Regions from separate parts of the Brevibacillus sp. NPDC003359 genome, predicted to be linked through region 2. Evidence: riboswitches for the same ligand, from Rfam matches in the RefSeq annotation. Region 2 holds a riboswitch; each other region holds the start of a gene.
The links. A riboswitch is a leader RNA that binds a small molecule or an ion and turns the genes downstream of it on or off. The one in region 2 is predicted to bind S-adenosylmethionine.

Region 1 (7,296 bases), on a different contig from region 2:
TTTTCTCTAGGTCAAGCAGAACTGTCTTCATAGGCAGTCCTCCACGATAGCCAGTCAGTGAACCGTTTTTACCGACAACGCGGTGGCAGGGGACTGTAATGAGAACTGGATTGGCACCGATTGCTGCACCGACGGCACGAACAGCAGCAGGCTTTTTAATAATGTTCGCAATATCGGTGTACGTTGCCGTTTGCCCGTATGGGATTTGGCGCAGTGCCTCCCAGACAGCGAGTTGAAAAGGCGTCCCAGACAGGTCGCAAGCCATGGTAAAATGCTCGCGCGTTCCTTGCAAATACTCCATCACTTCTGTTGCAAAAGGCTTTAGCCATTGATCGTCTTGCACCAGTGCACTTTGTGGGCGATGTTTCTTTACCCACGCTTCCAATTCAGCAAAAGGCTGGTTGACCGAGCCGACATAACAAAGTCCGGCAGCCGTTGCTGCCAAATAAATGGTCCAATCACCATACGACAGCATTGCCCATCGTACTGTCTGATCTTGATTCGTTTCCACTTCCATACCCTCCTTTGAGCTGTGTACGCACAGTATACCTCCAGCACCTGTTCTTCGTACGTTTTTAGGAGTGGATGAGCAAGATAACAAAACAATGTCCTCGACATTCCCATTGCTTTTATCCAGCGGCGGGGGTAAGGTAGGAGGGAGATAGAGGAGGAACGATACTAGTATGACTGATCAATTAACACATTTTAATGAACAAAATCGGGCTCAGATGGTAGATGTATCTGAGAAGGACATCACAAAACGGGTGGCTGTAGCCGAGAGCCAAGTCAGCATGAAACCCGAAACACTCGCCCGAATCCGCGAAGGTCGAATCGAAAAGGGCGATGTACTCGCCGTTGCGCAGGTAGCAGGTGTCATGGCTGCCAAAAAGACGTGGGAAATCATCCCGATGTGTCATCCGCTGCCATTGACTGGCATCGACATACAATTTGCATTTGTAGATGAAACGACGCTTGCGATTACAGGAACCGTGAAGACGACAGGGAAAACAGGCGTCGAGATGGAGGCGTTGACCGCTGTCAGCGTAGCTGCTTTGACGGTGTATGACATGTGCAAAGCCATGGATAAAGAAATGATAATCGGTCCGACCAGTCTGCAATCCAAAACAGGCGGAAAAAGCGGCGATTTCCATCGGGGTGAGAAGTAAGCCATGAGGCAAAAATGGGAATCCTATCCGAGCAGCATTCGTTTATTGGCGATTGCTGCCGTCATTTTTTCTACCGGAATGGCTTGTATATGGCCGTTAGTTACGATCTATATTCACAACCATCTCGGAAAGCCGCTGACCGTAGCCGGCTTCTTGTTGCTTTTAAATCAAGGCGCATTCCTGATCGGAAGTATTGTGGGCGGTATGCTCTTTGACCGCTGGGGCAAAATGCGTACCATTGTCGTTGGCTCCATCGGGGGAATGCTTATTTCCGTCAGTTTAGGTGTTACACAAGATTTTACCGTATATGTCCTACTGCTATTATTGAATGGACTGTTTTATGGATCCCTTTCTCCCGTTATGAATGCACTGGCAGTGGTTTTATGGCCGGATGGAGGCCGTAAGGGAATCAATTTGATTTACGTCTCCCTCAATGTGGGTGTAGCTGCCGGCTCTGCTTTAGGCGGCTTCTTGGCAAGTGTTTCGTTTGCTTGGACGTTTTTCGGAAATGCGATCTCCCAAGTAATTGTGCTGACGATGTTCATGCTCATTTTGCCGCGTCAGTTAAAACTGGCAGAGCAACAACGTCAATTGCAGACGACTGCTCCCGAACATGCAGAGGGCGAACTTCTACGACAACCACAGCAACAGCCCAAGGTCGTATGGGGAGCATTGCTGCTCTTATGCGGAGGGTTGCTCATTAGCTGGATTGTCTATGTACAATGGACGACGGTCCTGTCTACCTACATGCAGTCCTTGGGCATTTCTCTTCGTCAATACAGTCTGTTGTGGACATTGAATGGTGGTTTGATCCTGTTTGGTCAGCCGCTAATTGCGTGGGTGATTCGACGCTTTGCCCGCACGCTAAAAGCACAAATGCTCTTGGGTGCTTATATTTTTGCCTTGTCGATGCTAATTTTGTCTCAGTCGACGGTTTATGCAGGTTTTGTCGCAGGCATGTTCATTATGACGTTGGGGGAAATGCTCGTCTGGCCAGCAGTACCCGCAGTAGCGGCACAGTTTACACCAGAGGGACGAGAAGGCTTCATTCAGGGATTGATTGCAGGGACTGGATCGGCAGGGCGGATGGTTGGCCCATTGCTTGGCGCATTTATCTTCCAATCAATTCATGCGCAGGGTCTATTGCTCGTGATGGCAGGCTTGTGTCTGTTGTCTGTCGCATTCTTTGCCTTCCACACTTCTTTTCAAAAAAGGAGTCATCATCTACCCGTACAGAATCAAGCATCTTGACACGGTTTACGTGCTCAAGTAGTATGATATAGACGAAAAAACAGTATATTCCGTGTGTTTGACTTATTCAGAGAGGTGGAGGGACTGGCCCTACGAAGCCCGGCAGCGGATCTGCTCCATGTGATGGACAGATGCTGTGCCAATTCCAGCAGGATTTTTCCTGACAGATAAGGACGCGACCAAGCTGATCTCCCCCTTTTTCTGTATGGAAAAAGGGGGTTTTACTGTATTGGCCCGAAGAAAGGAACTGAAGAAAGATGCGTATCCACCCCTCCGACATGATTGATCGACTCCCTACCCAGTTTTTTGCGACGCTAGTGGCAAAAGTAAACAAGGTCATTGCGCAAGGCCATGACGTCATCAACCTGGGCCAGGGTAATCCCGATTTGCCGACGCCGCCGCATATTATTGAAGAATTACAGGCGCAAGCGGCACAACCACTCCATCACAAATATCCGCCTTTTCAGGGACGTGTGGAACTGAAACAGGCAGTGGCTCATTGGTATAAGCAAGAATTTGATGTGGATCTCGATCCGGAGGAAGAAGTAGCGATTTTGTTCGGCAGCAAAACCGGACTCGTAGAGATTTGCCAAGTCCTAATGAACGCAGGCGATGTTGCACTGGTTCCAGACCCAGGCTATCCGGATTATTGGTCGGGGGTTGCTGTTGTCAACGGACGGATGGTCATGATGCCGCTGAAGGCGGAAAATGACTTCTTGCCAGACTACAGCCAGCTCTCCCAAGCTGATTTGGATCGAGCGAAACTAATGTTTCTCAACTATCCGAACAATCCGACAGCAGTCAATGCACCACTGGAGTTTTATGAGGAAACGATTCGTTTTGCACGAAAGCATGAAATCGTCGTCTGCCATGACTTCGCTTATGGGGCGATTAGTTATGACGGGAAAAAGCCGGTCAGCTTTATGCAGGTTCCGGGAGCAAAAGAAGTAGGCGTAGAATTCTATACCTTGTCCAAAACGTACAACATGGCAGGCTGGCGTGTTGGGGCCATGGTAGGAAATCGCGAGCTGGTTCGTTTGATCAATCTCATTCAAGACCATTATTTCGTCAGTCTGTTCGGAGCGGTACAGATGGCTGCAGCCAAGGCGATGACGGATTCGCAGCAGTGTGTTCGTGATCTCGTCGCAGTCTATGAAAGCCGCCGTAATGCCTTGTACTCCAATTTGCACAGAATTGGCTGGCAGGCGCCACCATCACAAGGATCGTTTTTTGCCTGGCTTCCCGTACCAAGCGGCTTCACGTCCGTCGAATTCTCTGACCTGCTCTTGGAAAAAGCGCATGTTGTCGTAGCTCCGGGTAATGGCTTCGGTCCGACAGGTGAGGGCTATGTACGTGCGGCCCTGTTATCAAATGAAGAGCGTCTCGCGGAGGCGGTTCAGCGGATAGATCGGTTGGGGCTGTTTACAAAAACAAAGTAAATGTGAGGAATTTTGGCCACACTACCATGTAAATGGGGTGTGGCTTTTTGATGTAGAATAAAAATCATTCTCATTATTGACAGATAATGATTTTCATTATACGATGTCATTGTTAATGATAATTAGTCTCAGCAAGAGCGGGAGGGTACCATGCGCTATCAGATTAACGGTTACACGGATATGTATACGGTGATCGCCAACGAGCGTAAGATCGGTGGAGCCATTGAAGCAGGCCAGATTCGCTTGCGGACGGGAGAAGTTTACGCCAATGCTGTTCTCACTCGTTTGGAAATGTCAGGTGCGCATTTTTGCTCGATCGGCTTCGTGACAGAAGAAGGCAAAAGGCTGATTGTTCATGTGAATGATATCAGCATGATCGCTGATGCACGTCACGTCAATGTTTGTGAACTGACGAATGAATGCATGAGAGCGGAGAAATGCGCAGAGAGAATGAAGCGATTAAAGCGTCTCTGTGAACTGAATGAAGGCAGCTGTACGCCGACCTTCCAGGAAGAGGCACTGCTGTTGGCAATTGATATCGGAATGGAAGAAGCGTCCACACAAGTAGACCTTTCTTTTCTGCCACACACAGAAAAACCACGTGTATTCCGTATCGCCTAGAATAATATAGCCATATACATATGAACCCCTTTTCGTTTGATGCGAAGAGGGGTTTTTTGCATGCGTTGTGCTAAAACTAACGATTGAACAACCGCTCGACATAGTCAAAACCTATCTCCCCATAGCGAGCAAGGATTGGACTTACGCAAGGGAGAGTGATAAAACAAGGATAAGCAAAATCAAGGGGGAACGGAACATGGAGTACACATTTTCAAAATCTGTCGAAGCACTATCCTCCTCGGCTGTCCGGGAAATCTTGAAGCTGACCCAAAGCAATCAAGTGCTCTCGCTCGCAGGTGGACTGCCAGCAGAGGATTCTTTTCCAATCGCAGAGATGCGCGAAGCGTTTAACCGTGCATTCGATCAAGGAGCAAAAGCTCTTCAATACGGATTGACTGATGGATACTTACCGCTTCGCGAGTGGATTGCATCCCGCATGAAGCAAAAGCATATGAACGTCGGTGTAGATAATATGATCATCACAACGGGCTCTCAACAAGCAGTAGACTTGTTGTGTCGTGTATATTTAGACGAAGGCGATGTCGTTCTTGTTGAAAATCCTACCTATTTGGCAGCGGTTCAATTGTTCCAATTCCGGGGAATCAAAGCGATTCCCGTAGACGGTGATGCTGATGGGATGGATTTAGACGATCTGGCGAAAAAAATTGCCCAGTATCGCCCGAAAATGGTGTACGTCATTCCTACCTTTGCCAATCCGACAGGAAAGGTATGGAGTCTCGAACGCCGTCTAGGTTTGCTTCGTCAATGTAAGTCGCAAAACATTCTCATTTTAGAAGATGATCCGTATGGAGAGATCCAATTCGATGGGGAAGCACCGTACCGTTCGATTTTCTCACTGGATGAGCATCCGACCGATTCCTGTGTGGTATACACCAGTACATTTTCCAAAATTGTCGCGCCAGGCTTGCGTACGGGATGGGCCATTGGAGATACACGCGTGATTCAAATGATGGTGAAGGCGAAGCAAGCAATAGATTTGCAGTCGAGCACAATCGACCAGTACGCCCTGTATGAGCTGTTGTCCCGCTTTGATCTGGAGCGACACATTGAGAAAATCCGCGAGTCCTACAAGGCGCGCATGGAATGGATGCATGAGCTCTTGGTCGCGCAAAACTGGGAGGGTGTACAGTGGGAAAAACCAAGAGGCGGGATGTTCCTCTGGGTGAATCTTCCTGCGCACGTCGATGCAGAGAAACTGCTGGCCCGATCCGTACAGGAAGGCGTAGCATTTGTACCAGGGAAGCCGTTTTATGCTGCCGAGCCGCAAGTCAATACGATGCGCTTGAACTATACCCTTTTGAACCGGGAAGACACGGAGCTTGCGATTTCTAGACTGGGCAAAGCATTCCACGCTTACAGCGAATCGCTTGTCGCACACTCATAGGAAAAAGAGAAAAGACAACCATTCCATTAGGAGGGTTGTCTTTTTCATTGGGGCTCGGGTCTGTTATGTACACCAGTTGTGCTTCGTCATTTACTGTCTCTTTGTGTCCGATCCAGCCATTCATTCACAAGCTCGGTAAACAGAAGCGGTTGCTCAATCTGCAAGTTGTGTCCGGCACAATCGAGTGCGGCAAAAGAAGAGCGAGGATAGCCTTCGATGATATCCCAAATATCGTGATAGCCAACAGAATGATCTTGTTTGCCCACAACAAAAAGACTCGGGTGGACAAAGGGAGCCGTATCTAATGGGAAGGACACGCCATACGATTGTCTGATTTTGCTGAGGAAAGAAGGGTCAGACAGCATGTAGCCGTCGACAATCTCTTTTTTATAGCGGTTCCACGTATATTCGGTAGCTACTACCGCCATCGACTCAAACTCCGCTCGTTCCGTCTCACTCAACTGCTCCCAGAGGGAAGGCTCCTCCACTAGGACGGGTTTATTCGGCAGTGTACGCATTTCTTTATCAGGAATGACGTTCGGGCAGATGAAAAGGGCGCCCTTTACTTGATCCCGGCGCTTCTCGATAACCGCTCGAGCAAGATATCCGCCGTATGATTCACCCGCAATGAAAAAGGGCTCTCCTGGAATGAGCTGATCAATGAATGCGAGGACAACCTCTACAATATCGTCCGTGGTATGAATATGTTCGTAGTTTTTCGTTTGCCCCATTCCCGGCAAGTCTATGTACAGTCGGCGGTATTCTGGGCGTTTCTCAAAAATAGGTTCCATACAACCAGTCATGCAGCGGTGATCAAGTGAAAATCCGTGTATCATCACGACAGGAAAGCCGCTTCCGATCTCCTCATAATAAAGGTTGACGCCATTGACCTCGCATCTCATAAAAAGCCTCCCAATGACATTTTTGTCAGATTGTTTTAATAGTTCGGAACGCACGTTCTTATTATAAGTGATCTGTTAAATATTTCAAGGATGAAAAAACACACCCACAACGAGAATCGTCAATGGGTGTGCCAAAGTGTTTCCTATTCTTCTGTTTCTTCCAAGGTGCAAATTGCGCTAGGACGCTTGATGCGCAATACAACGCACTCATACACACGGAACAGACTGTTCATTTGCTCGTCTCCGAGGAATGCGGAGTCGAAGTCTTCTGCAATCGCCAGGTCGAGATTGTGGCGGCCAGTTGCTACCAAAACGCCGGAGCGGCCTTTAATGGTAGGGGATTGGAAGACACCATCTGTAACGAGATTGCGAACATGCTCAATCTCAAGCACGTTGGTGCCTTTGTGCACGCGATGCAAGAGAGAGTACAGCTCAGGAGATACAACCAGTGCGTACGGACCGCTGTGGCCCATTTTCAACAGCTTGTTGCGTGCTTCCACGATATCGGCAAA
Region 2 (7,296 bases):
CGATGAAAAGTCTGATTGAGATGGTGGAAGCACTGGACAAGGTAACGCCGGGAATCGCTTCCGAGCACACTTTGTTCTATGGAGTGGAAGCGAAGTTCTACTCGGCACGTCCGAAACTGACGGAGGAATTCGAAACAGAGATCAAGGGATTGTTTTGTGGCGGGGATGGTGCCGGAATAACGCGTGGTCTGGCACAGGCCGGAGCTGCTGGGGTCTGGATGTCTCGCAATATCACGAAACGCATGCAATAAAGAATACGATCAAAAGCAAATAGGCTTCTTGCCGGGCACGCTTGTGCTTGGTGGGGAGCTTTTTTTCATGACAGAACATCATCAGGAAAGTAATCGTCCCGATGTCACGAGGAATTAGGCAGAAGCGTATTGTATAGAAGGGCCAATAATCAAACCACGACCTTTTGTTGGCAGGGAGGTATCTATGTTTTTTTGTGAGGATGACGATACCGCTGTAATAGCACTTTGGATTATTTCGATTGGCTTTGTCATACTGGCCATTGATAAAACAACCAGATTAAGTCAAAAGCCTGCCTGCAACAATGAGAAGTCAGTGCAGCCGCTCATTCAATTAAACAAGCAAGTCAATGGGAAGAATAAGAATGGCAATGACGACGATGAAGATAGGCAATTCAAACGAATTGAACAGCAAATTGCTCAATTACGAGACAGTATGCAAGATATAAAGAAGAATTTGCAGGAGAAGCCATCCAAAAATGGAGGGAAGAAGGATGATTGACAAAAATCTGGCGAATGAGCTGGCAGCGGTAGGCGGGTGGATCGCTGTTCTGGCTGCCTTCCTATCGGCTATAGGCACGACTGGACAGGTGGAACCGGATCAGGATACTTCTACAACGAACGTAGCAAATGACAAAGAATCAAATGAGTTGAAAAAACAAGTGCTGCAACAGAAAAAACAATTGCAAAAGCAACAGATACAGCTTGAACTGATTCAATTGGAACAAGAGCTCAACACCATCATCCATAGTACAAGGAAAAATGGCTAACAAAAAATGACTTCTCCAAACTGCTTTTGGGCGAAGTCATTTTTTTACGTGTTACGACGGTTGCATATTATCGTTCATTTTCTTCAAGACGCGGTTGAAGATAGCGAGTTCTGCTTCGTCAAGGCCACGGAGTGCCAGCTCCTCTTGCTCTTTGGCTGCCTCCAGCCATTCCGGGAACCGTGCGATTGCTTGCGGGGACAAGGACACATAGCGCTCACGCTTGTCATCACCCTCTGAGCGAATAATCCAGCCCATCTCTTCCAATCGGGTGAGTGTCCGGGTAATCGTCGGCGCTTCTACATTCAGGTAGTTGCTCAATTGAACTTGGGTGAGCGATTCACGATAATGCAAGCAAAGGATAATACCCCATTGCGAGCTGTATAATCCCATGGGAGCCATAGTCCCATTCAAAGATTTACTGAATATTCTTGCGGTTTGGCTAATTCGATGACCATAATATTGCATGAATATATACCTCCAGGAAAGCTGGTCCGATATATCGTACACTTTATTGCTTAAGTAAATATGTACAATAACATACTAGCAGTTCTGGACATATAAGTAAACGTTTATTCGATGGTGAAATAATGGATTTTCTGACACAAATAGAACCAGGCAAGTGTCATGGAAAAAGACTCTCACCTGGCTATAGAATACGGTGATGCATTAATCCGCGGACAAGATGGCGAGCGGCCCTTTTTCATTGATGAGCGGCTCCAGCTCATAGACCGAAATGGGGAACATGGGGAAACCGACGTAGTAAGGCGTAATTTCGTACAACTGGAAGTAGATGACCAGTGCTTTGTCAGCGAGGTAATAATCCTGATCGGGCTTAATCGAGGTAAAACCGTTTAGTGTGGGGATGCTTCTTTCTTTGATTTGACGCTTGATGTTTTCGGAAATCACCTTGACGTAATCGCTTCCTGGCTTGAATAATTCACGCAGCGTATACAGCTTGCCTGTTTGGATATCTGCCGTGATCGACCCGAGGAAGGTCATGCCGTGAGCCATTTGCGGTGTGTAGGCGTAATTGCTCAACACGACACTGAAAATGCCGCGTTCGTTTGTCTTTATTTCGTAGCTTCCTTGCATTTGTGTATTTCCCGGTACTTGGACCCGTTGCTGCTCGTGAATTAAGCCTTGAACCGTTTGATAAATCGCCCGGTTGATATCTTTTTCCGCTTGCACATTGGCTAGGCCTGCCAATTGCGGATAGTAGATCGTGGTGTTCGGACGGCTAATCGTCCGCGTCAGCACGGTAGCTGGCAATTGATTGAGTTCCACTTTTCTCCGTTTGCCTCCTGTACGTGTGAGTTGTGTAATAGCCTATTCGAAATTGTTTTTGGCTGTTCTTACTTTTTTCACAAATTTGGCAAAGGTTTGGCTATATAATGGGGAAAGAATCCGATACATAAGTAATAGGGAAAAGGGGGGCAATTATGATTCAATTGATTCGCAATACCTTGACTGACAAAGAAGGTTTTATGATTTTCATCCTATGGAATCATTTATGGATGGCGGGACTCATTGCCTACCAAGTGGATGTGAACTTCTGGAAAGTGACGTCCTTGGGATTGCTAGTCACTCTAATTGTTTCGCCGTATTATTTCATTCGCAAAGATAGTCATGTGATTCGTTATCTGGTAGCAATTGGACTCATGTTTTATGCGATTTCATTCGATCACTTTACCGATTACCAGGAGGTTACCTTCCTCGCCTTTATCGTCATGGGCTTTTTGGCAGCCTATTTGGATTGGAAGCTAGTCGTAACAGCTGGAATTACCCAAATCATTGTCACGGTTATCGGGTTCTACACAGGAACCTACGAGATTTTCGAAGGTGATTTTACGGAGCTCAATTTGCTTATGCGTATTGTCACGATTCTCATGATGATGGGAGCCGTCACGTATCTATGTCTCGCCGGACAAGCCTCCTTGCGAAAAGCTCATGACGCAAGGCAGGAAGCGGAAGAGAAGGAGCGCCGTCTGGGAGAAATGCTTCTGAACATCCAGCAAATGACGGAGCAGTTGGATCGTACAAGCGATCATGTGCATGAGCATGCGGAAGGTACGAAGCGCAATACAGATGAAATGATGGTAGCCTTCAAGGAAGTCGCCACAGGTATGGAATCGCAGGCGAATTCTACGGTGAAGATCGAAGAAGAGGTTCAATCCATCGATCAGGAAATCGAAGAGGTCACAACACAGACCAACGCAATGAAAACAGAATCGCAACAAAACAACCGTCGTCTGGCAGATAGCGTTCAGATGATGAACGAGCTGTCCTCGCAGATGGAGCAAATTGTGCAAGCAGTCAATGTAGCAGCTTCTACGATTCATCAGCTCAATCGGCAGGCGAATCGCGTAGAGGAAATTGTCGGCGCTATTAATCAGATCGCGACACAAACGAATCTCTTGGCACTGAATGCGGCGATTGAATCGGCGCGTGCAGGCGAGCATGGTAGAGGATTTGCTGTTGTAGCGGATGAGGTACGCAAGCTGGCAGAACAAAGCGCGACAGCTACGCAGGAAATTACCGACATTCTCAAGTCTCTGCACCAGGAAAGCGAAAATGCGGTTCAGCATATGAGCAATGGCGAGAATTCTGTTGCAAAAGGCCGAGAGTTGGCAGTGAAAACAGTGGCGTCAATCGAAGCGGTACGCGCTGGGATGATGGCGTTCTTGGAAGCGGCTGATCAAGTAAGCTCCAGCATGGACCGGGTAAAAGTGCGCTCCGGAGAGGTTGCCATCGAGATGTCGACTATTACAGCTGTAACCGAGGAATCAGTTGCCAACTTAGAAGAGCTGTTTGCGACAGCCGAAAACCAGCATCAAAAAGTGCGTGAGATTACGGAAGAGCTGGGCGAGCTGAATACGTTGTCTCATCGTCTCCAGCAAACCTTCCATGTAAATTAATTAAAGGTTGTTTAAAAAGTCGTATTTTGATCACGAAGTAGTTCTGAAAGCTGATTCGGCATCGAAATTGACGTTCACCTTCGAAGTCCGGTGCTCATGTAGGTCTCCTACACTCCGCTCCTCCTTCTTCAGGTTCTCGCCAATTTCTCGGTGCTGAAAAGACGACTTTTTAAACTTCAACTTCGGTTCACTTATAGAAGTATTTGGAATTGAGAAAAAAGAATTGATTTTTTGAACCATTCTGCTAGAATGAATTCCATTGTAACTATATATATTCACCTACCTTATCAAGAGCGGCGGAGGGACTGGCCCGATGATGCCCGGCAACCACTGGACATGTGTATACATGAACAGAAAGGTGCCAATTCCTGCAAAACCTGTACCATGGTTTTGACAGATGAGGAAGAGAACGGCTTCGTACGCAAACTCTTCCTCCGGGAAGAGTTTTTTTGTTGTATTTGTAAAGGGAAGGGAGGAATAAACGAACGATAAATTAATTTTATAAGAGAATATTCGTAAATAGTATTGAAAAAATGGGTAAAAAGCCGTACATTACCTAATAGGATAAAGAAAAACGCAAAGTTCGGATGGGGAGAGATACATCATGAAGAAGTTATTGCTGGCATTAACGACATTCGCAGTATTGGCAACAGGGTGCTCGACTGGCACAAATGCACCTGCAGATCAGCCAGGAGGACAAGCAACAGGACAAGAGGGCGCGGGTAAAAAGCGAATTGCCTTGATTTTGCCCGAGAAAATCGGTGTGAATCCATTCTTCCAACAAATGGATGAAGGTGCGAAGAAAGCCGCGCAAGAGCTGGGCGCAGAAGTAAAAACGATTGAATCTACGGACCATGGAGCGATTGAAGAGAATCTGCGCGTGGCTGTTGCAGAAAATTATGATTTGATCATCACTTCTTCCTTTACAGCAGAGGATGCATTGAAGAAAGTAGCTACCGAAAATCCTGACCGCAATTTTGCGATTATTGATACCGTCGTCGATTTGCCAAACGTTCGCAGTGTTACCTTCCGCGAACAGGAAGCGGCTTACCTGGTGGGAGCAGCAGCAGGTCTGGCAACGAAAACGAACAAAGTCGGTATGGTTGTCGCTCTTGATATTCCGCAGTTGAAAAAATGGACAGTTGGCTTCGAAGAGGGCTTGAAAGCGACGAATCCAAATGCAGAGCTGATGGTCAACTATGTAGGAAGCTTCACTGACCCGGCAAAAGCGAAGGAATTGGCTTTGCTCCAGGCTTCCAAAGGCGCTGACTTCATTAACGGTGCAGCAGCAGTAGGCGACCTCGGCGTTTTCGAAGCGGCGAAGGAAAAAGGCTTCTTCACAGCAGGTCAGGACGTTGACCGTACGACGATTGATCCAGAGCATATTGTTCTGTCCCAATTGAAAGGGACCGACGCGGCAGCTTATGAAACGGTGAAGAACTTTGTAGAAGGAACGTTCAAACCAGGTGTGGTTGCGTATGGCTTGAAGGAAAAAGGCGTAGGCGTAACCTATGTAACGCATGAAAGCAAAACGCCTCTGAACGCTTTTATTGGTCAAGAAGTGGTGGATAAAGTGAAAGCGATCAGCGATGAGATTGTAGCGGGCACCCGCCAAGTACCAGACAAGTTCTAAATACGCACGTAAAAAAGCTTGTGCACAGTGATGGATGTGACCGACTACGGCTGTGTAGTCGGTCTTCCATTTTCATAAAAGGACGTACAGAAATGAGGGAGTGGGAATGACCGATCGCTTGGAAATGAGGGCCATGACCAAGAAGTACGGAGATTTTACCGCCAACGACAAGGTGTCGTTCTCACTGGCAGCAGGAGAAGTCCACGCGATTGTCGGGGAAAATGGAGCGGGCAAAACGACACTGATGCGGATGCTGTACGGGATGGAGCAGCCGACGTCGGGAGAGATCGTGTTAAATGGCAAGCCAGTCGTTTTTCGCGGACCAGAGGACGCGATTCGAAATGGAATCGGGATGGTTCACCAGCACTTTATGCTCTTCGGAGAATTCAGTGTGACTGAAAATATCGTGATCGGCTACGAGCCGAAGCAAGCGGGTTTTTTCAAAAGAAATGACGCGAATGACAAGGTGCGGGCGCTTAGTGAGCAGTATCGCATTCCGATTCATCCGCAGGCCAAGGTAGCGAGTTGCTCGATTGGGGAACAGCAACGGGTCGAAATTCTTAAGGTCCTGTATCAGGGAGCGGATATTATCGTGCTGGACGAGCCGACCGCTGTCCTTACCCCGTTGGAGGTACGCGACTTGCTGCAAACGATTCGAAACCTGGCGGAGAGTGGCAAGAGCGTCATTTTGATTACGCATAAGTTACAGGAGGTCATGGAGGTAGCAGATCGTATTACGGTGCTGCGCGGAGGCAAGGTGACGGGAACTGTTTCTCGGGACGAGACGAACGCGGACGATTTGGCACGACTGATGGTCGGCCGTGAATTGCAGGAGCTTTCTGAGCGTATCCCTCTGGAACCTCTACCGCTCTTGCAGGTGGAAAATCTCACGGTTCGAGAAAAGCAGACGCTACTCGATCAAGTCAGCTTTACCGTGCACCACGGGGAAATCGTAGGGATCGCCGGTGTTTCCGGGAATGGTCAATCCGAGCTGTTGCAAGCGATTAGCGGCTTGCGGGCAGCGCAGGAGGGCACGGTGCGGTTAGGCGGCAAGGACGTGACGAACAAATCAGTAACCACCATTCGGGATGCTGGCTTGGCGCATATTCCGGAGGATCGCTACCTGTGGGGGACGGCCAAACTCTCAAGCGTCGAGGAGAATGCGTTGATGGGCTATCAGCGGAAGCCTGCTTACAACCGCCGCGGCGTCGTTTTGCGGGAGAAATTCCGCCAAGTCGTAAAAGGCTGGGTTGATCAGTTTGCCATCAAGACAGGCTCCCGGCAATTGCAGGAGCTGGCGGGGAATCTGTCAGGAGGAAACTTGCAAAAGCTGATCGTCGCAAGGGAGCTGGGACATGAAACCCCGTTTTTAATTGCGGCTGAGCCTACACGAGGGGTGGATATCGGTGCCATGGAGTACATCCATCAGGCGCTGATCGAAAAACGCAATCAGGGAGACGGGATCTTGCTAGTCTCCTCCGAGTTGTCCGAAATTCTCGCCTTGTCTGACAGGATTTTGGTCATGTATAAAGGGCGAATCGCTGGAGAGCTTTCACGCCTGGAGGCAACCGAAGAAAAAATCAGCGTGATCATGGCGGGAGGAAGCATTCATGGCAGCAATCAAAGAGCTATCTAAGTCATTGGTTCAGCCGTTCTTGGCTGTCGTCATCGGTTTGTTGACCGGGGCGCTGGTCATTGCCGCAGTTGGCGAATCAATCTTGGGCACCTAT
Region 3 (7,296 bases), on a different contig from region 2:
CAGGCAGAGGACGATGCCAGGCCGTGCTTCACGCAGCATGATGCGAAAAATGATTTGTGTCCGAGACGCACCCATTGCCTGATACGCTTCGATCACGCCACGGTCTACATCATGCAACGCTGTTTCCATCAGGCGCGAGATGTAAGGCGACGTATAGACGATGAGTGGTACAATCGCTCCTTCAATCCCGATCGAAGTACCCACGATCAGCTCCGTAAAAGGAATGATGGCGACCATTAGGATAATAAAAGGCAATGAACGCACGATGTTGATGATCGTATTGATCGTGTGATAGATGAATTTGTTCGGGAAAAGGTGATTCGCCTGTGTGATGACGAGCAAAATCCCAAGTGGAATCCCGATCAGTGTCGCAATGAATAATGAAAACCCAACCATGATGACGGTCTCTTGCAGCGATTGCCCGAATACGGGAATCATTTCAATTAGACGCTCCATTAGCTCCGCACCTCCTCTGGTGACACAATATCTACGCGGTAGACGGATTCGCGCAAGAAACGAATGCCGTCCTGAATGTCCTGTTCTTCACCGGATATGTGCAAAAGCAAAATGCCGAGAGCTGTTCCCTTTATGGTCGTAATCGAGCCGTACAACAGATTGGTGCTAATCGGAAAACGTGCAGACAGCGTTCCAAGAACAGGATCGAGAGCAGCATCACCGCGAAAGGCAACGCGAACAATTTTGGATACGGGCCCGCTTTCCTTGATCTTGGACAAAATCTCCTGCGGTACCTGATCGTCAAAAACCGTTTTGATAAAATTACGAGTCGTTTGCTCTTGTGGATTGCTGAAAACATCCAAAACAGAGCCTTGCTCAATGACGACACCGTTTTCCATGATGGCTACCTGGTCGCAAATTTTCTTAATGACCTGCATTTCATGTGTAATCAGCACGATGGTCAGGTTAAACTTCCGATTGATGTCGAGCAACAGCTCCAGAATTGATTCGGTCGTCTGCGGGTCGAGAGCGGAAGTCGCTTCGTCACAGAGCAGGATTTCCGGATCAGTCGCCAGCGCACGAGCGATGCCCACCCGTTGCTTTTGTCCACCGGATAGCTGAGAAGGATAAGCGTTTGCTTTATCAGACAAGCCAACCAAGCCGAGAAGGTCTTCTACCTTGCGCTTAATGACATCTTTAGGGACGCGATTCATCCGCAAGATTTCCGCCACATTGTCAAAGACATTATAGGAAGAGAGCAGGTTGAAGTGTTGAAAAATAATCCCGATCTTTTTGCGAGCTTGCCGAAGCTCTTTTTCCTTGAGGGTCAGCATGTTCTGACCATTGACGATCACAGAACCGCTGGTCGGCTTCTCCAACAGGTTGATGGTACGGAGCAGGGTACTTTTCCCCGCTCCGCTAAAGCCGATAACCCCGTAGATTTGCCCTTTTTCCACCTGGAGGGATACGCCCTTCAATGCCTCTACCTGCTTGTTTCCTACTTGATACGACTTATGAATATCGGTTAGCTGTATCATATCGAGTTCTCCTTGTTGTTCTTGATGTTCCTGGCGTCGATCTTACCAGGACGGCAGTACAGCTCCTTCAAAACGTTCATCGATGAATTTCTTCACTTCTTCTGAACGGTAGATGTCCACCAGCTTTTTGACTGCCGGATTGTCTTTGTTTGCTTCATTGGCTGCCAGGATGTTTACGTATGGAGAGTCGGCTGTCTCAGCGAAGATCGCATCTTTTTGCGGGGAGTAGCCAGCTTCCATCGCGAAGTTCGTATTAATCGAAGCAACCTCTACATTGCTCAGCGAGCGTGCTAGGAAAGCAGCTTCCAACTCTTTGAATTGCAAATTTTTTGGATTTTCTACGATGTCCAGTGGTGTCGCGTTGTCTCCCACGCCATCCTTGAGCTTAATCAAGCCAGCTGCCTGATAGAGCAAGAGGGCCCGCGCTCGGTTAGTCGGGTCGTTTTGAATGCCGACAACGCCGCCTGCTGGAATGTCTTCCACTTTTTTATGCTTGGTGGAGTAAAGACCCATCGGATATGTGACGGTTTTGCCAACCTCGACGATTTTCGTTTTGTGGTCTTGATTGAACTTTGCCAAGAACGGGATGGTTTGGAAGCTGTTCACATCGAGATTGCCTTTATCGAGCGCTTGGTTCGGCTGTACATAATCATTGAAAACGACGACTTGGACTTCGAGCCCTTTCCCTTTTGCAACTTCTTTGACTTTATTCAGAATCTCTTCGTGCGGGCCGCCAGTGACGCCCACTTTGAGCGAGGTTTGTTCAGCAGCAGCGCCACCGTTAGCTGGAGCGGCTTCTTGTTTGCCGCCGCAAGCCGTTACGAGCGATGCAGCGAGCAGTAGTGTAGTGAGCAGTAGACCAGTCTTTTTCATGAAAATACCCCTTTTCTCTGGATGTATGATGGAATAGAAAAAAGCCTCTTCCGACTGAAAGAGGCTGGATCTGCGAGTATGTAAACCACACTGCAACAATACCTCTCTTATCTGTCGGAATAAATCCGCTGGATTTGGCACCGTATCAAGTGTGATAGGTTGCCGAGGTGTCATAGGGCCAGTCCCTCAACCTCTCTTCATAAGAGAATATGCTATGAAATTGAAAGTCCAAACGATTGTCGCTAATTCATATTTGGATAGTTGGATTATAACTACTGATTTTGCGGGTGTCAAATGTTTTTGTAAACGAATGACTAGGTGGAAAAATGTGAAATTGATCTAAATACGAATATTCTATTGAAGAATCGAAAAATCATATGTATAATGAGAGCGAATGAACCCGATACCAGCTATCGCAGGTGATGACATGACTCTAGTAGACTCCAATGAAACCAGAAAAAAGCTGTCTGCCATCTATAATGAGATAGCAAAAGAGTTGTTCGGATTTGGAACGACTTTGCTCCGAGTCACGATTGAAAACCAGATGATTACGTTCCAAGCCAAGCATCGCCGCTCTCCACGCTCACAAGCGTTGGAAGGAGAAGCACCGGCCCTCAAGCTCGAAGTCGATTTTCGTATGTCCCTTCTTTATAAGAAGAGACTGCGAGAGCGATTGGAAGAAGAGATGGGGTTGCCGTTGGAAGCCGTGCTGCGGGACTATGATGCGCCTACGCAGTGGGCGATCACGAATGTTATTTTAGCTGAATCAGAACTGAATACCTGACGCAATCGTTCGGATTTTCTCTTTTGATCTATCTTAAGGGGAGACCGTAGACAACGCGTAAAACGGGTGTCACTTCTCTTTGTTTACGAAGAAAAGTGCTCTTGTTTAGAATGAAACGTTCTAATCAAGGGTACTTTTCTTTTTATTGTTACCACCATATTTTGTCATCAAATGAACCCAACTGGAGGAGAATTACGATGAAAAAATTACTTGCTGGAATCCTGTCTTTTTCTGTGATGTCAATGGCTCTCGCTGGCTGTGGCAGCAATGCTCAACCACAAGCGGGAGGAGCTGGCGGCGAAGCCAAGGGCGAGCCACAAAAGCTGGTTATCTCCACATGGGGCTTCTCCGAAGACTTTTTCCGCAAAGAAGTATATGAGCCGTTTGAAAAAGAACATAACGTGAAAATCGTGCTGGAAATCGGAAACAACGCCGAGCGCTTGAACAAAATTCGTCAAGGCAGCTCCAATGTAGACTTGATCTATCTCTCTGACTACTATGCACAGCAAGGGATTGAGAGTGGGGCATTTGAAAAAATCGACCGCAGCCGCATCCCGAATTTGGATCAAATCTACGATATCGCAAAAGCGCCACTGGGCGAGGAGTACGGCCCAGGTTATACGATTGGGCAATTCGGAATCGCCTACAATCCAAAGCTCGTTCAATCCGAGATCAAGGATTGGAAAGACCTGTGGAACCCAGAGCTGGCGGGCAAGCTGACATTGCCAAGCATTACGTCCACAACTGGCCCGATGGTTCTCGACAGTGCTTCCAAAGTAGCAGGCAGCAAGGAGTTCAATGAGGATCAAGCCTTCGCGAAAATGAAAGAAGTCAACCAAGGTGTTGTGAAATTCTATGACAAGACATCTGAATATGTGAACATGTTTGGACAAGAAGAAATCGGCGTAGGCCCAATCATGGAAATGTACTTCAAAGACATCAAGGCTGCTGTTCCAGAAGCTGTTTTCGTACAACCTGCAAGTGGCGGATACGCTGTCATGAATACCGTTAACATCGTAAAAGGCTCGAAAAACAAAGCGCTGGCAGAAGACTTCATCAACTATCAGCTGAGCAAGGAAGTTCAGGAGAAATCAGCAAAAGCGAAGATCGATTCCCCTGTAAACAAAACGGTTCAACTGACGGAAGAAGAAGCAAAAGGTGTAACGTACGGCGAAGAAACCGTAAGCAAATTGCAAATGCTGGACATGAAATTCGTAAACGAGCACTCCAAAGCATGGATTGACCGTTGGAATCGTGAAATCACGCAATAACGAACGATAGAAAAACAAAGGCGAGGGTATAGTCATTTACAGATATACCCTCGTTTTCATGAGGAATGAACGTGAGGAGGACCACTCGTGCAAAAGATCATTCTTGACGTGGATACGGGCATTGATGATGCGCTTGGCATTATTCTCGCTGTGAAGAGCGGGCAATTCGATCTGGTTGGCATCACCACCGTGAATGGCAACGTATCGCTGCGAAAAGCCACAGAAAACACGTGCAAAATTCTCGATTTCTTGCAAGCCGGGGAGCAAATCCCTGTCGTCTGCGGAGCGTCTGAACCGCTGCTACGGCCGTTGTTTTTTGAGCATGCTGTACATGGTGAAGATGGTTTAGGTGGCGCTCTTGCCGGAGTTCCGGTTTACAAGGAGCCGACTGCTGGCTTTGCCCCTGATTTCATCGTGGAAAATGTGCTCGCGCATTCCGGCGAGATTACGCTTATCATGACGGGACCGCTGACCAATTTGGCGCTGGCGGTGAAAAAATGCCCGGAGCTTGTCCAACACGTCAAGGAAGTCATTTTCATGGGTGGAGTGGTTCGTGAGCACGGCAATGTGACGCCCGTTGCGGAGTATAACATGTACGTCGATCCAGAGGCAGCCAAGGTCGTGTTCCATGCCGGCTTCCCGCAATTGACGCTGGTTGGACTGGATGTGACGCGAAGCGTGCTGTTGAACGAGGAGCACATTCGCGAGTTAGGGGATACACCGATGGGCGAGTACGTGAGACAGAGTACGTCTGATTACCTCCATCGTTATTTTGGGAGAAATGGCGTCTATGCGTGCGCTATGCACGATCCGTTAGCTGTCGCAGTCGCACTCGACCCGAAGCTGGTGAAGACGCAGAAGCTATATGTGGATATCGAAACGAGAAGTGAGCTATGTGATGGGCAAACGGTTTGCGACTTTCAAAACCGCCTGAAAAAAGAACCGAACATAAACGTCTGTCTGGACGTAGATGCAGATGCGTTCTTTGCGCGTTTTATCGGCGCATTGAAAGCCTGACGATACCGTGAACAGGAGTTAATCAGATGAGAAAAACGGGTCTCTATTTATTGCTGTTGCCGGGTGTACTGTTTTTGACGCTGTTCATGGTCATTCCGATCGTGATGACGATTGCATCCACCTTTTATCAAGATGGTAGCTTTACGATCCAAGGCTATCTCCAATTTCTTACCGATGCGTACTTCTTGAAAATTATGATGACGACACTGCAAGTCAGTCTGGTCACGACGATTGCGTGTGTTCTGATTGGTTTTCCTGCTGCGTACTACATTTCCAAGCTGGGGCCTCGCAAAAAAGGTATCTTGCTGGCGTTGGCGATTTTTCCTTTGCTGACCAGCTCTGTCGTGCGGTCGTTCTCTTGGATGATTATTCTCGGAAAAAAGGGCTTGTTGAACAGCTCGCTGCTTGCAATCGGGCTCATCGATAAGCCGTTGGAAATATTGTATACGCCGACTGCGATGATGATTGGCCTGATTCATCTGTTTCTGCCGCTGATCATTATTACGCTGGTAGGTGTGATGGAAAATATCGACCCGGATTTGCTGAAGGCGGCGGAAAGCCTGGGTGCTTCGAAATTGACTGCCTTCTGGAAGGTCATCGTGCCGCTGAGTGTACCGGGACTCATCATTGGTAGCATTCTGGTGTTTGTTGGCAGCTTGACCGCTTACACCACGCCTGCCCTGCTAGGTGGAAAACAGCGAGTCATCTCTACGTTCCTTTATCAAAATGCAATTACACTAAATGACTGGCATTTGGCATCCGTCATTGCCACGATCATGATTGTCATTACATTTGTCGTCATCTACTTCATGAACAAGCTGGCGACGAAATTAAATCCGAAGGGGTAGAAGCTATGCAGGAGAAAAATCGCGGGTTGGCCCTGTTTACCTCTCTCGTCTTTCTGTTTTTGCTAGGGCCGCTCATTATCATATCTTTTACGTCGTTTGAGCCGGGGAGCGTCTTGAAGTTTCCGCCGGAGGGCTTTTCCTGGCGGTGGTACGAAAACATTTTCGAGGTAGAAATGTTCATGACGACGTTCAAGACGTCGATGTTCGTTTCCTTGCTGGGCAATCTCTTGGCGCTCTTGTTGGGGATTCCGGCAGCCTATGCGCTCAGTCGCTTTGAATTTCGTGGCAAGGGCATCTTGAATGGGGTTTTCATCTCACCTGTCCTGATTCCGGGGATTGTTATGGGCTTTGCCATGCTGAAATACGTCATTGTCGTGTACAATTTGCCGATTTATGCGGGACTTCTCGTCGGTCATACGGTGCTGATGCTTCCGTTTATCATTCGCGTTATTGCATCTTCCTTGTCCAACTTTGACTTCGCCATTGAAGAAGCGGCTTTAAGCCTTGGGGCAGGTCGTCTCGAAACCTTTTTCAAAGTTGTCTTGCCAAATATTCGCTCCGGGATTATTGCTGCGATCCTGATCGCTTTTCTGGAGTCGTTCAACAACGTAGATATCTCTGTTTTCATGACAGGACCAGGGGTAAGCACGCTGCCGATCCAGATGCTGACGTACGTAGAAAACAACTTCGATCCCACGATCGCCGCTATTTCCGTGCTGCTCATGATTCTTACGGCTATTCTCATGTTCATCATTGAACGTCTGATGGGGCTTTCCTACTTTACAAAACGATAACGGAGGCATCAACTCATGGCATTGCTCACGCTGGAAAACGTATCGGTTGCCTATGACAATCAATATATTTTGCAAAACTTCAATCTCAATATCGAAAAGGGACAGCTCATCTCTCTGCTTGGTCCGAGCGGTTGCGGAAAGACGACGACGCTGCGCCTGATTGCGGGTTTTCTCGAAGCAAAAGATGGCCGATTCATGTTTGAAGGAAAAGATTAT
Region 4 (7,296 bases), 190 kb from region 2:
CCAAAAGACACGATAGACTGGTTGAAGATGGACATCCCTTACGATGGGAAGGTCAGCTTTACAGCGTCAGTGACTTCCGGTATTTCTTCAGCGATGGCAGCTACCTTTTACCCAGAGAATCGTCCGCCGATTACGCAGTACTTCGGGAATGGGGATACATTTACAGTCCCTGTCAAGGCGGGAACTATGAATATCCGCTTAATGCGTAACGGAGGGGTCAACAATGCGTTTACCTACCTGTTGACGAGCAAGTTTACCATCAATCCGGACCGTAACGAACCGAACGATACACAAGAGACGGCAAGGCCGCTCGTAGGTAACCAAATCAGTGTAACAGGTAATTTTCACGATGAAGGGGATCAGGATTGGTTCTCCTACTATGTTCGTGAATACGGACATTTGGATGTCTCTGTTAGCCCTGATAACAAGCGTGTCGATCTGTTGCTGGGTATTGGTAAACAAGAGCCTGGGAAAAATACGGTTGTCTGGGACCCTAACTACGATAATGGAACGAAAGACAATCCGACAGAGCGTGTCAAAAAAGAAGTTTCGCCGGGCAAGTATTACATTCGTGTGAGTGAGTACAATCGCAATGCGGTGAATGGCGAATATCAGCTGGATCTGGGATACACGCCCGTAAAAAAAGATTTTAATGAGCCGAATGACACCTATCAACAAGCGTCTCCGCTAAGCGGTGGGACAGTGATGTCAGGCACAATGCCAACGGCTACTGATTCCGACTGGTTCCAATTTACTGTGAATAGTGAATCGTATGTGACGTTCCGAGCGCCGTACATTCCTGTCGATAGCGGTTTTCGTTTCGCGCTCTATAGCGATCGAAACATGAACTATGCAATTGCTTCGACGAATGAGGTAGCGGAGCTGTCTAACCGAGGAAACGATATTATCGGTTTGCGTTTGCAACCAGGAAAATATTATGTGCGCCTCAATAGCGGTACTGCGTTCAAATATGAATCGTACCGACTCACGGTGACGCAACAGAAATTGATAGCGGGCTATCGCGATATTTCGGATCACTGGGCGCGCTCGGAGATCGTCAGACTGAATTCTCATGGTATCGTAAATGGGTTCAATGACGCGACGTTCAAGCCCAATCAGGCTGTGACCCGAGCAGAGTTTGCGACGATGCTGCTTAAATCGATGCGTGCGACCGGTTCCAAGGTAGCGACTACCTATACAGGAAAAACGACCTTCCGGGATATGCCAAAAAGGCACTGGGCGTATAACAATCTAGGTGTAGCCTATCAATTAGGTATTTTGAAAGGGTACCCGAAGAATGAAATGAAGCCGGATCAGCCGATATCGCGTGCAGAGATGGCGGTAATGATCGCGCGGGCACGTAATGTTTTGCTGTATAACCGCGGTACCACGAATTATCAGGATGTGCCGACAAGCCATTGGGCTTCTCCGGCCATTGAGGCTTTGACATCTAGAAATTGGCTAAGTGGGTACGGTTCTTCCTTTAAACCGAACGGAAGGGCAACTCGCGCCGAGGTTGTTGTCGTAATTTCTAAATCTTACCAACTATAAGTAAAATTTTTCCTATTGACATCTCTGAAAAAAACAATTATTCTATTAACCGTAATGGATACTCTTATCCAGAGCAGGCGGAGGGACTGGCCCTATGAAGCTCGGCAACCGATCTTGAGCGGTGCTAACCAGCAGAACGGACATCTGTTCTGGCCGATAAGAGGATGAAGGAAGCAAAAAACGCTCAAACCTTTTCCTCCTAAAAAGATGGAAAAGGTTTTTTATTTGCGTTTACGTAGATAAAATCCTAACTCGGCTACCACACTATTTGTATGAGGTCAAAGGAGGTATTTTCTCATGGCTTTGCAAAAAGGTCGTCGTCTGTTTACATCCGAATCTGTAACCGAAGGACATCCGGATAAAATTTGTGACCAAATTTCTGACTCCATTTTGGATGCGATCCTGTCCAAAGATCCAAACGCTCGCGTAGCTTGCGAAACTTCCGTAACTACTGGTTTGGTTCTCGTAGCAGGTGAAATCACTACAAACACGTATGTGGACATCCAAAAGCTCGTTCGTGAAACCATTCGTGAAATCGGTTATGACCGTGCGAAATTCGGTTTTGACGCTGACACTTGCGGTGTTATTACTGCAATTGGCGAGCAGTCCGCTGACATTGCACTTGGTGTAGACCAAGCATTGGAAGCACGCGAAGGCAAAATGACTGACGCTGAGATCGAAGCAATTGGTGCTGGTGACCAAGGTTTGATGTTTGGTTTTGCTTGCAATGAAACACCTGAGCTGATGCCACTTCCGATCAGCATGTCTCACCAATTGGCTCGTCGTCTGACTGAAGTACGTAAAAACGGAACACTTGCTTACCTCCGTCCTGACGGAAAAACACAAGTGACCGTTGAGTACGATGGCGACAAACCAGTTCGTATCGACACGATCGTTATTTCTACCCAACACGCTCCTGAAACGACTTTGGAGCAAATCAAGCAAGATCTGGTTGAACACGTAATCAAACCAGTTGTTCCAGCTGAATTGTTGGACGCTGAGACTAAATACTTCATCAACCCAACTGGCCGTTTCGTAATTGGCGGACCACAAGGGGATGCTGGCTTGACTGGCCGCAAAATCATCGTAGATACTTACGGCGGTTATGCTCGTCATGGCGGCGGTGCGTTCTCCGGTAAAGATCCAACTAAAGTTGACCGTTCCGGTGCTTACGCAGCTCGTTATGTAGCGAAAAACATCGTGGCTGCTGGCCTCGCAGACAAATGCGAAGTGCAAGTTGCTTACGCTATTGGTGTAGCACAACCAGTTTCCATCGCAGTAGATACATTCGGTACTGGTACCATTTCCGAAGAAGCTCTGGTGCAATTGGTTCGCGAACACTTTGACCTGCGTCCAGCTGGTATCATCAAGCAGCTTGACCTGCGTCGTCCTATCTACAAACAAACAGCTGCATATGGCCACTTCGGACGCAATGACCTGAATGTTCCTTGGGAGCAAACAGACAAGGCAGAAATTCTGAAGCAAGAGGCTGCTCAACTGTAATATTCATGAATGACATAAAAAGAGCCTGGTGTTGCTACTGGGCTCTTTTTCATTTTAGGAGCAAAGTCATCCAATTATTGGGTCAATTGTTGCACAGGAATTTGTAGGACTGTGTCGAATCTCCTAGTGAGGAAGTAGAGGAGGGGTTTTTTTGCCGAACAGAAGGCTCTTCCTGATCGTGTTTCTTACTTTTTTGTTTTTTGCAGTGGCTATTGGGTTGTTAGGCGAATCTTTTCTGGAAAAAAAGAATAAACAAGAAGTGCAACCTTTTCCCCAAGTAGATACGTCTATAAGCATAAGTGAGACAAAAAATGCTGAGCCAAACGTCACACCAACTGAAGAAGCAGCGGTTCAAACGAAAAAGTGGTATAACAATCAGGTTGTGGTTTTGACATACCATCATGTCACGGATCAATCGAATCAGCGGTATGTCATAGCTCCTGATCAATTTGCCCGACATATGAAATTTTTGCATGATAACGACCTGAATCCGATTTCGTTGGAGGAGTTCCTTCGATTTATGGAGACGGGTACCTTACCGACTGAGAATGCTGTTTTGATTACGTTTGACGATGGGTATGAGAGTTACTACACAGAAGCATTTCCGATCTTACGTACATACGGCTACCCTTCGGTGAACTTCGCGATTGCGGGGCGCTTAAGAGATGTAGCTGACCGAAAACGGGAGAATATGACGCCACCACTTACGCGTCAACAGGTTAACGAAATGATTCATACGGGACTGGTTACGATCGGGTCCCACACGTATAGTCTGCATGAAGAGGAAGAACGAAATGAGTGGGGCGATCTTGGCCCAGAGACAGCTCCGGTCTATTTGAAGGACTTGCAGCGTTTAGAGGACGAGAAAGAGTACAAGGACCGCCTCTATGTGGATTTCAGTATATCTCGCGTCGGTTTAAGCGAATGGATGAAACAAGAGGTCGAGGCTATCTCGTTGCCGTTTGGCTTCACAAGTCCAATCGTACTGGAGACAGCTCGTCAAGCTGGCTACCGCTATGTATTTACATCCAATCGTGGATTCGTAAAACAAGGAACAGATCCGTTTGCCATTCCACGCAATGACATGGGACTGCGAGATGTAGAAGAAGAGCACCTCCAACAGTTGTTCACGAAAGCTAAAAATGAGTTTGAAGGAGAGCAATCATGAACAAAGCGATAGACATCAGCGTGCTGGACGGGGTGATCAAGCGAACGATTGAAACTGTAGAAACGAGTAAAACCCAAATATTTGATATAGCTGAAAACGCCAGACAGCATGGCAACTCGTTGAAGTTTGATTTACATGAGCTTCGGCAAGAAATTTCCAAAGTGATTCAAAAAGTCGATGCGCTCGAACTCGCGTATCGCAAATCGCGCAACAAGCTCGTATTGGTCAGTCGTAATTTTCATATGTACACGGAGGAAGATATCCGGGTTGCTTATGAAGAGGCGAGCCGTATCCAGGTAGAACTGTCCATTTACCGCGAGCGAGAAAATAATTTGAAGCGCAGAAGAAATGATTTGGAGCGTCAACTGCGTACCTTGGAAGAAACCATTGTCCGTGCGGAGAAGTTGGTTTCTCAAATGGGCGTCGTGCTTGGTTACTTAACAGGTGACTTAAGTAAGATAGGCGAGGCGCTGGAATCGGCTAAGCAGCATCAGCTGATGGGCCTAAAGGTAATCCAGGCTCAAGAAGAAGAGCGCAAGCGTGTGGCACGCGAGATTCACGACGGTCCAGCTCAATCGATGGCGAATGTCGTGCTGCGCTCGGAAATTGTAGAGCGTATGTTGAAGAACGAGCGCATTTTGGAAGCGCAAATGGAACTGCACGAGCTGAAGGAAATGGTACGCTTGAGCTTGGCAGATGTTCGACGCATTATTTTTGATTTGCGTCCAATGGCATTAGATGACTTAGGGCTAGTACCTACCTTGCAAAAATATATTCAAACGTGCGAAGAGCGTATTCAGTCTTCCATTGATCTGGTAGTATTTGGTGTGGAGCCTCCTTTGCGCAGTTCAGTAAAGGCTGCGATCTTCCGTTTGGTTCAGGAATGTCTGAACAATGTGGAGAAGCACGCAGGCGCTTCGACGGTTCAAGTGAAGCTGGAATTTGTACAAGATTCGTTAAGTCTTGTCGTTAAAGACGATGGGGTCGGATTCGATCTGGAAAAACGCATGGCGAATGGCAACTCTTTTGGACTCTTGGGAATGCGTGAGCGTGTACAGCTCTTAGAAGGCAGTGTCGAGCTGCAATCCGCTCCGGGAGAGGGAACCAAGGTCATATTCCAAATACCGATAAAATTGTGACATGATACGTAAATAAGTACTGGGGGATGAACCATGGATAAGAGACAGCAAGAACTCCGCATCGTGATTGTGGATGACCATCAATTGTTTCGCGAAGGCGTAAAACGGATATTGGAAATGGAAGAAGATTTCAAGGTGGTCGGGGAAGGTGCGGACGGAGGAGAAGCCACTGTATTGGCGGAAGAGCACAAGCCGGACGTCTTGTTGATGGATATTAACATGCCAAACATAAATGGCGTCTCTGCTGCAGAAAATGTGATTTCTGTAAGCCCTTCTACTCGTGTGATTATGCTCTCGATTCATGATGATGAGGGGTATGTGTATCGTACCCTCCGCGCTGGAGCATCTGGCTACTTGCTGAAGGAAATGGGAACGTCAGACCTCGTTGACGCTGTACGTGTAGTGGCGTGCGGCGGTGCATACATACATCCAAAGGTGACGGGCAAGCTGATTGAAGAATTCCGTCGTCTGAGCGAGCAGGAAGGGACGGCAGAACGTAGCTTCTCCGTAGATGAATCGCAAGCCATCGATCCAAAAGTGATCGAATCGCTTACCCGTCGCGAGCGGGAAGTATTGCAACTGATGGCGGAAGGGAAAAGCAATCGTGCCATCGGGGAATTCTTGTTTATTAGTGAAAAGACGGTTAAAAATCACGTTAGTAGCATTTTGCAAAAGCTCAATGTCCAAGACCGGACACAGGCTGTTGTCATCTCCATTAAAAACGGCTGGGTGAAACTGTAGGAAGCGCTTCCTATTTGCACTCTGTTCAAGCCGTGCGGCATACCTTGGTATAGGAGGAGGTATGACCGTGATGGAAGAGCTGATTGTATGGCTTTTGGCAGCATTTGGCTGCTCCTCTTTGCTGGTAATGATCGCGGAGCGCTGGACTAATCGAACGGATAGCGCGAGCGAGCTCCCGCATGAGCATTATCGGTTACTGGTGCGCAATTCGGAACAGGTGCTGGAACGTGTAGTGAGGAGTCTGCTGTTTCGTTCGTATTGGAGTGGCAGACCTATCCGAATTACCTTGATAGATGATGGATCTGACGATGATACAAAACAGATGACAGCCGTCTTGAATCGTTATCCGTACAGCCATTGTTTGGGTGACGTACAGGAGGAAATGATGGCTGGAACCATCGTCATTGATCTGCGGGAGAAAAAAGAGGGAGCCTAAAAGTTTGTTCAGGGTAAATCTTGCGAGCTGTCGACAATAGATCGGCGGCTTTTTTATTTTTCTGCGGCCTGATTCGGGTTTCGAAATTTATTTGCCGGACCTGTCTGTCTTTTTGCACACTAAGGGCAAGAAGGCAGAGGAGTGAGCGTATGCGTGAGTATTTGCTATATATCAAGGCTTGCGGCGGATCAATACCACAGGTGCAGACTTATGTTACGCCGAGCTTTTCTGTAGATCGATCTTTTTGGCAGGAGCGAGAAGGATGTGTCCTACATGTCATCGGGAAAACGTCGTCGCTTGCTCTGGCTTTTTCCTTGCGTGCGAAGGTGAACGGGTATTTGATGGAACAAGTCGGTAAAGAACGGAAGCTGACTGATGGATATGTAAAAGAGTTGAGAGCACTGGCGGTAAGTAGTGTGTGCGAAGTGAGCAGCTTATATGGACGGGAAGCAGTGAACGTACAGGACCGCCGGGAGCAGGGGTGGTTTTCTTGGGAGCCAGTCGAGGAGAGTGTGGAAGTTTCGTATCGAGGTAGTAAAGAGGTATGGGAATTTCGAGAAACTGGATTGGGCTCTTTGGGTGGTCGCGAACTTCTTCGAAGGAACTCATCTCACGAAAAACCACAAGAAGCTGCTTTAAGCGAGATTTTGGACGGGCGTGCGCTCCTTTGGGACGAAATAGAGACTTTGCTGAAAAAGCGAGGGGTAGACGTGCAGGATTTGTCTGCCATTTTGCATTCATTCGTGCTTGCAAACAAA

Region 1: another riboswitch for S-adenosylmethionine. It lies ahead of ACFYU8_RS13615 (pyridoxal phosphate-dependent aminotransferase); the one in region 2 lies ahead of ACFYU8_RS16945 (BMP family lipoprotein).
Region 3: another riboswitch for S-adenosylmethionine. It lies ahead of ACFYU8_RS29165 (MetQ/NlpA family ABC transporter substrate-binding protein); the one in region 2 lies ahead of ACFYU8_RS16945 (BMP family lipoprotein).
Region 4: another riboswitch for S-adenosylmethionine. It lies ahead of metK (methionine adenosyltransferase); the one in region 2 lies ahead of ACFYU8_RS16945 (BMP family lipoprotein).

Annotation. Positions count from the first base shown of each region.
Region 1 covers NZ_JBIAOR010000003.1:403,958-411,253, forward strand. Annotated here, with positions in the region: gene ACFYU8_RS13600 (methylated-DNA--[protein]-cysteine S-methyltransferase) at 1-511, opposite strand, end outside; gene moaC (cyclic pyranopterin monophosphate synthase MoaC) at 684-1,166, shown strand; gene ACFYU8_RS13610 (MFS transporter) at 1,170-2,417, shown strand; SAM riboswitch class I at 2,478-2,591, shown strand; gene ACFYU8_RS13615 (pyridoxal phosphate-dependent aminotransferase) at 2,675-3,856, shown strand; gene ACFYU8_RS13620 (hypothetical protein) at 4,007-4,477, shown strand; gene ACFYU8_RS13625 (aminotransferase-like domain-containing protein) at 4,674-5,882, shown strand; gene ACFYU8_RS13630 (alpha/beta fold hydrolase) at 5,969-6,784, opposite strand; gene ACFYU8_RS13635 (family 1 encapsulin nanocompartment shell protein) at 6,928-7,296, opposite strand, start outside.
Region 2 covers NZ_JBIAOR010000005.1:264,907-272,202, reverse strand. Annotated here, with positions in the region: gene ACFYU8_RS16975 (NAD(P)/FAD-dependent oxidoreductase) at 1-251, shown strand, start outside; gene ACFYU8_RS16970 (hypothetical protein) at 436-750, shown strand; gene ACFYU8_RS16965 (hypothetical protein) at 743-1,018, shown strand; gene ACFYU8_RS16960 (MarR family winged helix-turn-helix transcriptional regulator) at 1,070-1,483, opposite strand; gene ACFYU8_RS16955 (DUF3298 and DUF4163 domain-containing protein) at 1,685-2,302, opposite strand; gene ACFYU8_RS16950 (methyl-accepting chemotaxis protein) at 2,458-3,933, shown strand; SAM riboswitch class I at 4,215-4,337, shown strand; gene ACFYU8_RS16945 (BMP family lipoprotein) at 4,538-5,566, shown strand; gene ACFYU8_RS16940 (ABC transporter ATP-binding protein) at 5,673-7,202, shown strand; gene ACFYU8_RS16935 (ABC transporter permease) at 7,177-7,296, shown strand, end outside.
Region 3 covers NZ_JBIAOR010000023.1:6,944-14,239, reverse strand. Annotated here, with positions in the region: gene ACFYU8_RS29175 (methionine ABC transporter permease) at 1-456, opposite strand, end outside; gene ACFYU8_RS29170 (methionine ABC transporter ATP-binding protein) at 456-1,493, opposite strand; gene ACFYU8_RS29165 (MetQ/NlpA family ABC transporter substrate-binding protein) at 1,536-2,366, opposite strand; SAM riboswitch class I at 2,471-2,572, opposite strand; gene ACFYU8_RS29160 (hypothetical protein) at 2,794-3,150, shown strand; gene ACFYU8_RS29155 (ABC transporter substrate-binding protein) at 3,348-4,421, shown strand; gene ACFYU8_RS29150 (nucleoside hydrolase) at 4,509-5,438, shown strand; gene ACFYU8_RS29145 (ABC transporter permease) at 5,465-6,286, shown strand; gene ACFYU8_RS29140 (ABC transporter permease) at 6,292-7,080, shown strand; gene ACFYU8_RS29135 (ABC transporter ATP-binding protein) at 7,096-7,296, shown strand, end outside.
Region 4 covers NZ_JBIAOR010000005.1:78,617-85,912, reverse strand. Annotated here, with positions in the region: gene ACFYU8_RS16135 (S8 family peptidase) at 1-1,551, shown strand, start outside; SAM riboswitch class I at 1,613-1,714, shown strand; gene metK (methionine adenosyltransferase) at 1,849-3,054, shown strand; gene ACFYU8_RS16125 (polysaccharide deacetylase family protein) at 3,206-4,222, shown strand; gene ACFYU8_RS16120 (sensor histidine kinase) at 4,219-5,361, shown strand; gene ACFYU8_RS16115 (response regulator) at 5,395-6,102, shown strand; gene ACFYU8_RS16110 (glycosyltransferase family A protein) at 6,173-6,538, shown strand; gene ACFYU8_RS16105 (ATP-dependent helicase ComFA) at 6,688-7,296, shown strand, end outside.